One region of the Lysinibacillus sp. NPDC096418 genome, then DNA from elsewhere that is predicted to be linked to it. Evidence: predicted binding sites of a transcription regulator. Region 1 holds the regulator's gene; the other holds the start of a gene.
What was found. The regulator NrdR, encoded in region 1, represses ribonucleotide reductase genes. The targets are predictions, from matches to a motif close to AACACNATATATNGTGTT.
Positions count from the first base shown of each region.

Region 2: a site for NrdR is predicted at 1,826-1,843, ahead of ACIQZG_RS18070 (vitamin B12-dependent ribonucleotide reductase). Genes of this name have one in related genera too.

Region 1 covers NZ_JBIWEY010000001.1:416,916-421,357, reverse strand. The annotation lists gene coaE (dephospho-CoA kinase) at 1-464, shown strand, start outside; gene ACIQZG_RS01985 (glyceraldehyde-3-phosphate dehydrogenase) at 684-1,706, shown strand; gene nrdR (transcriptional regulator NrdR) at 1,871-2,338, shown strand; gene ACIQZG_RS01975 (replication initiation and membrane attachment family protein) at 2,359-3,741, shown strand; gene dnaI (primosomal protein DnaI) at 3,766-4,442, shown strand, end outside.
Region 2 covers NZ_JBIWEY010000029.1:1,962-6,403, forward strand. The annotation lists gene ACIQZG_RS18070 (vitamin B12-dependent ribonucleotide reductase) at 1-1,765, opposite strand, end outside; gene ACIQZG_RS18075 (lipoate--protein ligase family protein) at 1,967-2,797, opposite strand; gene ACIQZG_RS18080 (rhodanese-like domain-containing protein) at 2,924-3,307, shown strand; glycine riboswitch at 3,829-3,905, shown strand; gene ACIQZG_RS18085 (amino acid permease) at 4,100-4,442, shown strand, end outside.

The DNA of each region.
Region 1 (4,442 bases):
CGCTTAAAATAATTGCTCAAAACTTTGGGGATGATATTTTACTGGAAGATGGTCATTTAAATCGACCGAAACTGGGTGATATTATTTTTCACGAACCTGCAAAACGTAAAATCTTAAATGATATCATGCACCCGGCAATTCGTGCAGAAATGCTTCGTCAACGTGATGTATTAATAGCGGCAGGAGAAAAACATGTCGTGATGGATATTCCTTTGTTATTTGAAAGCAAATTACAACATTTTGTTGAACGTATTTTAGTAGTGTCGGTAAAAGAGGAAGTGCAACTACGTCGTTTAATGGAACGAAACGCATTGTCGAAAGAGGATGCAATTGCTCGTATTCATTCGCAATTGCCATTATCTGTGAAGGAAAAAGGCGCACATGCTGTTATTTATAATAATGAAAAGTTAGAAAATACTGAGGAACAACTGAAAAAAATTCTTACTTATTGGGAAGTACTGTAGATTAGGTGCGTAGCGAAAAATCATCGCTACGCATTTTTTTTATTATTTAAAGACGGAAAATAAGCAAAAGTTTTGATGGGAAGAATGATGTGTTATTTATCAGAAAATAAGAACTTTTCCAATGTGCGTAATTAATGTTCATCTTTATTGAAATTGTGTTATACTAATTTCATATAGTATATAATTAATATGAAAACGTATCCACAGGAGGATTTACAAATGACAGTATCTATTGCTATTAATGGTTTCGGACGTATTGGACGTATGGTTTTCCGTCAAGCGATCGTACAGGAGGGTTTAAATATCGTTGCGATTAACGCCAGCTATCCAGCTGAAACGTTAGCACATTTGATTAAGTATGACACAAATCACGGGACATTCGAAGGTACAATCGAACCGGCAGGCGATGCACTAATGGTAAATGGTAAGCGCGTACAAATTATTAGCGAACGTGATCCATTACAATTACCATGGGCAGCAATGGGCGTAGATATCGTTATTGAAGCAACTGGTAAATTCAATGAACGTGAAAAAGCAGCAATGCACTTAGAAGCGGGCGCAAAAAAAGTTATCTTAACAGCACCGGGTAAAAACGAAGATATCACTGTTGTATTAGGTGTAAACGACGAATTACTTGATATTGAAAAACATGACGTGATTTCAAACGCTTCTTGTACAACAAACTGCTTAGCACCAGTAGCAAAAGTATTAAACGACACATTCGGCATTAACAATGGTTTAATGACAACTGTTCATGCATACACAAATGACCAAAAAAATCTTGATAACCCACATAAAGATTTACGTCGTGCACGTGGTTGTGCACAGTCAATCATCCCAACATCAACGGGTGCTGCAAAAGCTTTAAAACTAGTATTACCAGAGCTAGATGGCAAGATTCATGGTATGGCACTACGTGTTCCGACTCCAAACGTATCACTTGTTGATCTTGTGGTTGATTTAGATACGGACGTAACAGTGGAATCAGTAAATGCAGCATTTGAAAAAGCAGCTACTGAAGGACCAATGAAGGGTATTTTGAACTTCACAATGGAGCCGCTTGTATCCTCTGACTTTAATACAACAACTTTCTCATCTACAGTAGATGGTCTTTCTACGATTGTTATGGGCAACCGCAAAGTAAAAGTACTTGCTTGGTACGATAACGAGTGGGGTTACTCTGCACGTGTAGTAGATCTTGCGAAAAAAGTTTCATTAGCATTAGAAACAGTTAACGCATAATAAATACGTAGATATGAAGACACACTGAAATCCTCTTGATTTCGGTGTGTTTTTTTCTTTATATAAGTGTGTTAGACTTCAAAAATGAAAGTGATTTTGTCCACGGGGGAAATTTTGTTATAATAGGTATACTAAAATTGTAGGAAAATCAGGGGAGTAAATATATGAGATGTCCATCTTGCCAATTTAACGGAACACGTGTAGTGGATTCGAGGCCTGTAGATGATAATAAGGAAATACGTAGACGTCGTGAATGTGAGTCGTGTGGCTTCCGTTTTACTACGTTCGAAAAAATTGAAGAAACGCCATTAGTTGTCGTGAAGAAAGAAGGATCACGTGAGGAGTTTAGCCGCGAAAAAGTATTGCGTGGTTTAATTCGTGCGTGCGAAAAACGCCCTGTTGCGCTTGAAGTGTTAGAGGGAATGGTGATTGCAATTGAAAAAGATTTACGCCGTATTGGAAATGCAGAGGTGCGTTCAGAGGATGTTGGTGAAATGGTAATGGACCGCTTAGCGAAAATTGATGAGGTTGCTTATGTACGCTTTGCATCTGTTTATCGTCAATTTAAAGATATCAACGTCTTTATAGAGGAGTTAAAAGAAATTATCCAAAGACAAACTGAGCAAAAATAATGAGGCAAAAGGGAGGGTGAATGACGTTGGTTCATTTGTATAAGGAGTTGCAGCCAGCGGATACTTTTGACATTCGCTTACCTCATGCGCTTTCAACGCAGGAAAGACAGCTGGTGACATTATTTTATCAGCCTCTAACAGGTGCTGAGCCAATTAGCTTGTATTTGACATTGTGGGCGGAAGCCGAGCAAATGCAGACACAACATCAATCGCATTATTATTTAATGAATGTTCTCGGCATGCCTATTGGCAAAGTGTTTGAGGCACGTATTGCTTTAGAGGCAATTGGTTTGCTACGTACGTGGAAAAAAGAAATTGAAGGGCAACGTTCCTTTTTATATGAGCTGGCACGTCCACTTGATGCGGATAGCTTTTTGAAAGATCCTTTGTTATCAATGTTCTTATTTAGCAAAATTGGGGAGCAGGCGTATCGTAAATTGCGTCAACGTTTTATAGTACCTGCAAGGGAGGCGGCATACAAGGATGTGTCGCGTGCCTTTATCGATGTTTTTAAACCTGTAAGTACGAATATCCCAAGTGATTTACAAGGTGACGATGGCATAAAAGTGCAGTCACCCAAAACCTATCCTTTCTATTTTGAACAATTCGACTTTAATTTATTGCAAGCGGGTCTATCAGAGCAACTGGTACCGGCGAGTTTACTGACAATTGAAGTACGCGAAGCAATTGCCAAGCTTGCTTTCTTATATCATTTAACGGCACTAGACATGCAAAAGGTTGTGATTCTCGCACTTGATGATGATTTAGGTATTTCATTAGAGCGTTTGCGTAAGGCAGCAGCCGACTATTATAAGCTGACAGTTTCTAAAGAACCACCAAAGCTTGCACGTGTCTATGATACAACGAGTGTCGAAGAGAAGGCTCAAATGACAAAGGATCAGGAGTTGCAACATTATTTAGAGACAACGCCGCCTGTGCAGGTGCTGCGTGATATTAATAATGGCAAAGAACCTTTGCAAACGTCTGTACAGCTTGCAGATAGCTTAATTGTTCAGCACGGTATGCCTATCGGGGTGGTTAACGCTTTACTTGAGTACGTTATGTTAACGACAGACATGAAGCTACCGAAAAAGTACGTGGAAACAATTGCTGACCATTGGGTGCGTAAAAATTTAAAAACAGCTAAAGAAGCTATGGAGCTTGCACGTCAAGAGCATGATAAATATACGGCATGGAAAAACAAGCCGCAAACGCCAGCAAAAAGTAGTAATTATACAAAAGGACGTTCGACTAATCGGCGCGAGGAAAAAGTGCCTGATTGGTTTTATAAGCGTAATGAGCAATCAGAAGAAGTTCCGACAGATACGGTAAGTACTGGTGGAACAGATTTTGAAATAGAACGACAAAAAATATTAGACAAGTTAGGCAATCAACAAAAGTAAGGCAGGTGAATAACTGTGGAACCAATTAATGGACCGCTGCAACGTGCAGTGAAAGTGCCATCTTTTCAAGAGCGCTACGAGGCGATGCGCAGAGAAATTTTAGAACATCCACGTGTACAGGCTTTTTTAGCTGATCATATGGAGGAGCTTAGCTATGATGCGATTGAGCGTAACTTGCCGAAGCTGCAAGAATTTATTAATCAATCTACGGAGTGCTGTGGCTGTGACAATACGGAGCATTGCACAAATTATTTACAAGGTTTTATTCCAAAATTACGTACGGTGCGTAATACAGTGGAAATCGATTATGTACGATGCGAGCAAAAAATACGTGAAGATGATCGCCGTGATGTCGCTAATATGATTGCTAGTATGCATATGCCAAAAGACGTACTACAAGCAACGATAGGTGATTTATTCATTGATGATTATTCACGTGTTGATATTGCAAATCGTGCCGCTGATTTTGTGCAAAAAACACGTGAGACAGGAAAATTACCGACAAAGGGCCTTTATTTATATGGTAAGTTTGGTGTCGGTAAATCCTTTGTTTTAGGTGCATTAGCAAATGAGCTGGCGACACTTAAAGTGAAGTCCGTAGTCGTGTTTGTGCCAGAGTTTTTACGTGAAATGAAAAATGCTATTGGTGATAATACGTTGCAAGAGAAAGTTGATTACGTGAAAAAAGCACCTGTACTAAT
Region 2 (4,442 bases), on a different contig from region 1:
CATACGCTGTTTCAGCAATTGTCTTAAAGATTTCATCAACTAGTTCATTGCCAGCTTCAGAACCGTACTCTTTTTCACAATAAATCAGTAAATCAGCTAAGCCCATTACACCTAAACCAACACGACGCTCACCAAGAGCTTGTACACGGTTTTCTTCTAGGAAGTATGGCGTTGCATCAATTACGTTATCCTGCATACGTACACCAACGCGTACTGTCTCACGTAATGCTTCATAATCAACTGTTTGATTTTCTTTATTCGCAAACTGCGCTAAGTTCACAGCTGCTAAGTTACACACAGAATATGGTGCAAGTGGTTGTTCCCCACATGGGTTTGTCGCTACAACTTGTTGTCCATACGCTTTTGCGTTAGTCATTTCGTTCGCGTTATCGATGAAGAAAATACCAGGCTCTGCCGAATATGTTGCACAGATATTGATTAAATTCCACAACTCTTTTGCTTTTATCGTGCGGTATGTGCGTACTTTATAGCCCATCTTCTCCCACTCACGAACGTCTCCAACCTTATGCCATTCAGTATTGTAAACGGCCATTTCTGCTTTTGTATATTCTTCAACTGCTGGGAAACGAAGTTCGTAATCTTCGTCCTTTTCAACAGCTTCCATAAAGTCTTTTGTTAATGTAACAGAAATATTTGCTCCAGTTAAAAACTCTGGATTGTGAACCGTGTAAGTACCACCGTCACGTAATTTATTTTCTGCCTCACGGATAATTGCCTCATCAAATCCACCGTATCCTGGAATTGATTTATAGTTCACAATACCTTGATACATTGCTTCATCTTGCTGTGATAAAGGCTTAAAGTTTAATTTCTCTTTTGCTAATCGAATAATCGATTCATCTGTAGTATTTTCGATTAAGTATCGTAAAATACGTGGATTTTGCATTTTTGAAATAATGAATTCCACGATATCTGGATGCCAATCTGCTAGCATAATCATTTGTGCACCACGTCTTGAACCACCTTGTTCCACAAGATGAGTCAGCTTAGCAATATCATCAAGCCATGATACAGAACCGGATGATTTACCATTCACACCACGAGCTAATGTGTTACGTGGACGAAGTGTAGAACCGTTTGTCCCAACACCGCCACCACGGCTCATAATTTCCATCACTTGCTTACGGTGATCACTAATGCCTTCACGTGAATCCGCTACAAATGGCATAACGTAACAGTTAAAGAATGTTACATCTGTTTCAGAGCCCGCTCCGTAAATAACGCGGCCAGCTGGAATAAATTTTAGTGATACTAATTGCTCATAAAACTTTTCAAACCATTCTTGACGTTTCTCAGCTGTTTTTTCTACAGCAGCAAGACCTGTTGCATTTCGTTTAGCAATTTGTTCATAAAAAATTTCAAGAGGCTTTTCTAGCACATCTATTGAGCGCGTAATCACACCCGTTTCTTGCTCTATAGGATCATCTAATACGCTACGATAATCTTCCTCAATTAAAATATCTGCTGTTTTTGCAGACATATCAATCTTTTGGATTGTCCCTAAACCACGTGCAGGGAACTTCGGATCTGCTTTCACTGTTAATACGACAAAGTCACCAGCTTTTAGCGTTTTCTTTTCCGTATCCTTAAAAGAATAGCGATCAATCATGACAAGTCTCGATACACCTTTATGTGTTATGTACATGTCTGGTGTTACCGGATGGACTTGTGGGAATTGTTCAATGTCCTTGTTTAATTGTTCAATTTGTTTGTTTACTTCGGGTTGATGATTAGTGATTACCATCATTTAGCCTCCCTTATTCTATACCTTACAATAATAAATACACAATATCATGTGCGTTTAAACACTACATATTGTGTATTACTTAACTTAAAAGATACTATATATAGTTTTTTAATTCAACTCTTGCAATTCATGCCACTTTGTTAACTACTTGTCCTGACAAGGTTTGAACGCTGAAAAAAAATTTAAAAACTGATTTTTTTACTTTCTAAAGTTCCAATCATCGTTGGCATATTTTTTTTCTTCAAGTGCTTGTACATATTTTAATTGCCCCTCAGAAAGTGTAAATGGTTTTAACTCAATTTGCAATGTTTTTGCAAAACCATCTCGAAAGGCTTCAACACATTGTTCGATTGAAACTGGTTCCTTAACAAGACTATTTATGGATACCGCCTTCTCTGGTAACTTCTTACGCATACGTTCCTTAGCCTCTTCACTGTCAAAGTTAAATACTGACAACAATTTTTCTTCATCTAAATCTAGTAAAATCGCACCATGCTGCAAAATAACACCTTTTTGACGCGTTTGCGCACTTCCCGCAACTTTTTTCCCTTCCACGACAAGTTCATACCAGCTTGGTGCATCAAAGCACACTGCACTTTTCGGCTTTTTCAAGTCTGCCAGTTGTTCTTCCGTAGCTGGCACACTAAAATAGGCATCCATCCCTAAGTTTTGAAAGCCCTGTAAAATACCCTCACTTAGTACACGATAAGCCTCTGTAACTGTTTCAGGCATATTTGGATAGCTTTCCGTTACAATAATACTATAAGTAAGCTCATGCTCGTGTAAAACGGCTCTCCCTCCTGTTGGACGACGTACAAAACCAAGCCCTTGCGCCCGAACTGCCTCTATGTTAATATCTTTTTCGGCCCGTTGAAAATAACCAATTGATACTGTTGCTGGCTCCCATTCATAAAAACGAATGACTGGAGGAATCAGCCCTTCACTGTGCCAATCCAACAGTGCCTCATCTAAAGCCATATTAAAAGAAGGACTACATTTCCCTGAATTTAAAAAATACCATGTTGTCATATCGTCATCTCCTACACTTATATGTGTCATTTCAATCCATAATGTAGTTAATTTTATCAAACTCATTGGACTATCGCCACCGCATCTTTTATAATAGTTAAGAAGATAGAAAGGGGTAAGAACATTTTGCAAATACTTATTACAATTGGTGTTATTTTACTGGTTTTGATAGCATATATCGGTTTTAATGCGATGCGTCTAAAAAAAGCTGTAACCAATTTAACACAAGAACAATTTATTGAAGGTTATCGCAAAGCTCAATTAATCGATGTGCGCGAACAAAAGGAATTCGACGCTGGCCACATCCTTGGAGCTCGTAATATTCCTTCTACTGCACTACGTCAACGCCATAAAGAAATCCGCCCAGATTTACCAGTATATCTATACTGTCAAAATACAGGCCGTAGCGCTCGTGCTGCATTATTTCTAAAAAAACGTGGCTACAACCAAATTTACCAACTTGATGGCGGATTCCGCACTTGGACTGGTAAAGTAAAAACAAAAAAATAACATAAAAAGAGCTGGCATCATCGTTAGATGCTAGCTCTTTTTATGAAAAAATATGAGTTTCTTCTATATAAATGTTATTGTCTAATAATTAGCTCATTATTTCTACCTCACCAAGTTTTTGTTCATGAATTGGACAAAAGTGTATAACAACAAATTACAATCAACTAACCTAGAATCCACCCTCATATTAAGCTACTTCTACTTATAGCTCCCTATCTTGTTTTATACAAATCAAATGATACACATTAAGTTTCTGACTATCGCTGCTCCTTAACATAAGCTTTTTAACTATTTTCACCAAATATTATGAAAAAAATTAAGTCTGATTTCGCTCATTTTCGTAAAGATGTATTATCCAATCACTTTATTTTCCTTTTTTTAGAACGGAGTCAATAATTACATCTTGAATTACATTGAGATCACTGTTAGGATAAGTAGTATCTTACTATAATACAAATTTGTGTTGATAGGATTGAAATCAACTAAAATAAGCAATGAATGCTATGGATTAAACTATAGCAGGAGCAATTTCTGGAGAGAGCGCGTAACGCGTCGCCGAAGGGTTCACTATCTCAGGCAAAAGGACAGATGAGTAATAAAGACAGACTTTCATGAAAGAAAGTATACCAATTGAATGTTTACCAATAAATATTTCTTCAATAAACTAATATTTATGGTATGCATATGGTATTTGTTATTCTGACGTTTTAAGAGACTAGTGTAGCTACTAGTCTCTTTTTTATTTGTTGCATGTATTATTTTCAATGTTTATATCATCTTGGAGGGGTCAACTTGGAGCAACAACAGTTAAAGCGAGAATTAAAAAATCGCCATGTTCAATTAATTGCCATCGGTGGTACGATCGGCACAGGCTTATTTTTAGGCTCAGGTAAAGCAATAGCTTTAGCAGGACCTTCCATCATCCTCGCCTATTTAATTGTCGGGACTGCATTATTTTTCGTTATGCGTGCACTTGGGGAATTACTATTATCAAATGCAGGCTACACATCATTCACTGATTTTGCAACTGAATATATTGGGCCATGGGCAGGTTATGTCACTGGTTGGACATACTGGTTCTGTTGGATCATGACTGCTATGGCAGATATTATTGCTGTAGGTGTCTATACAAATT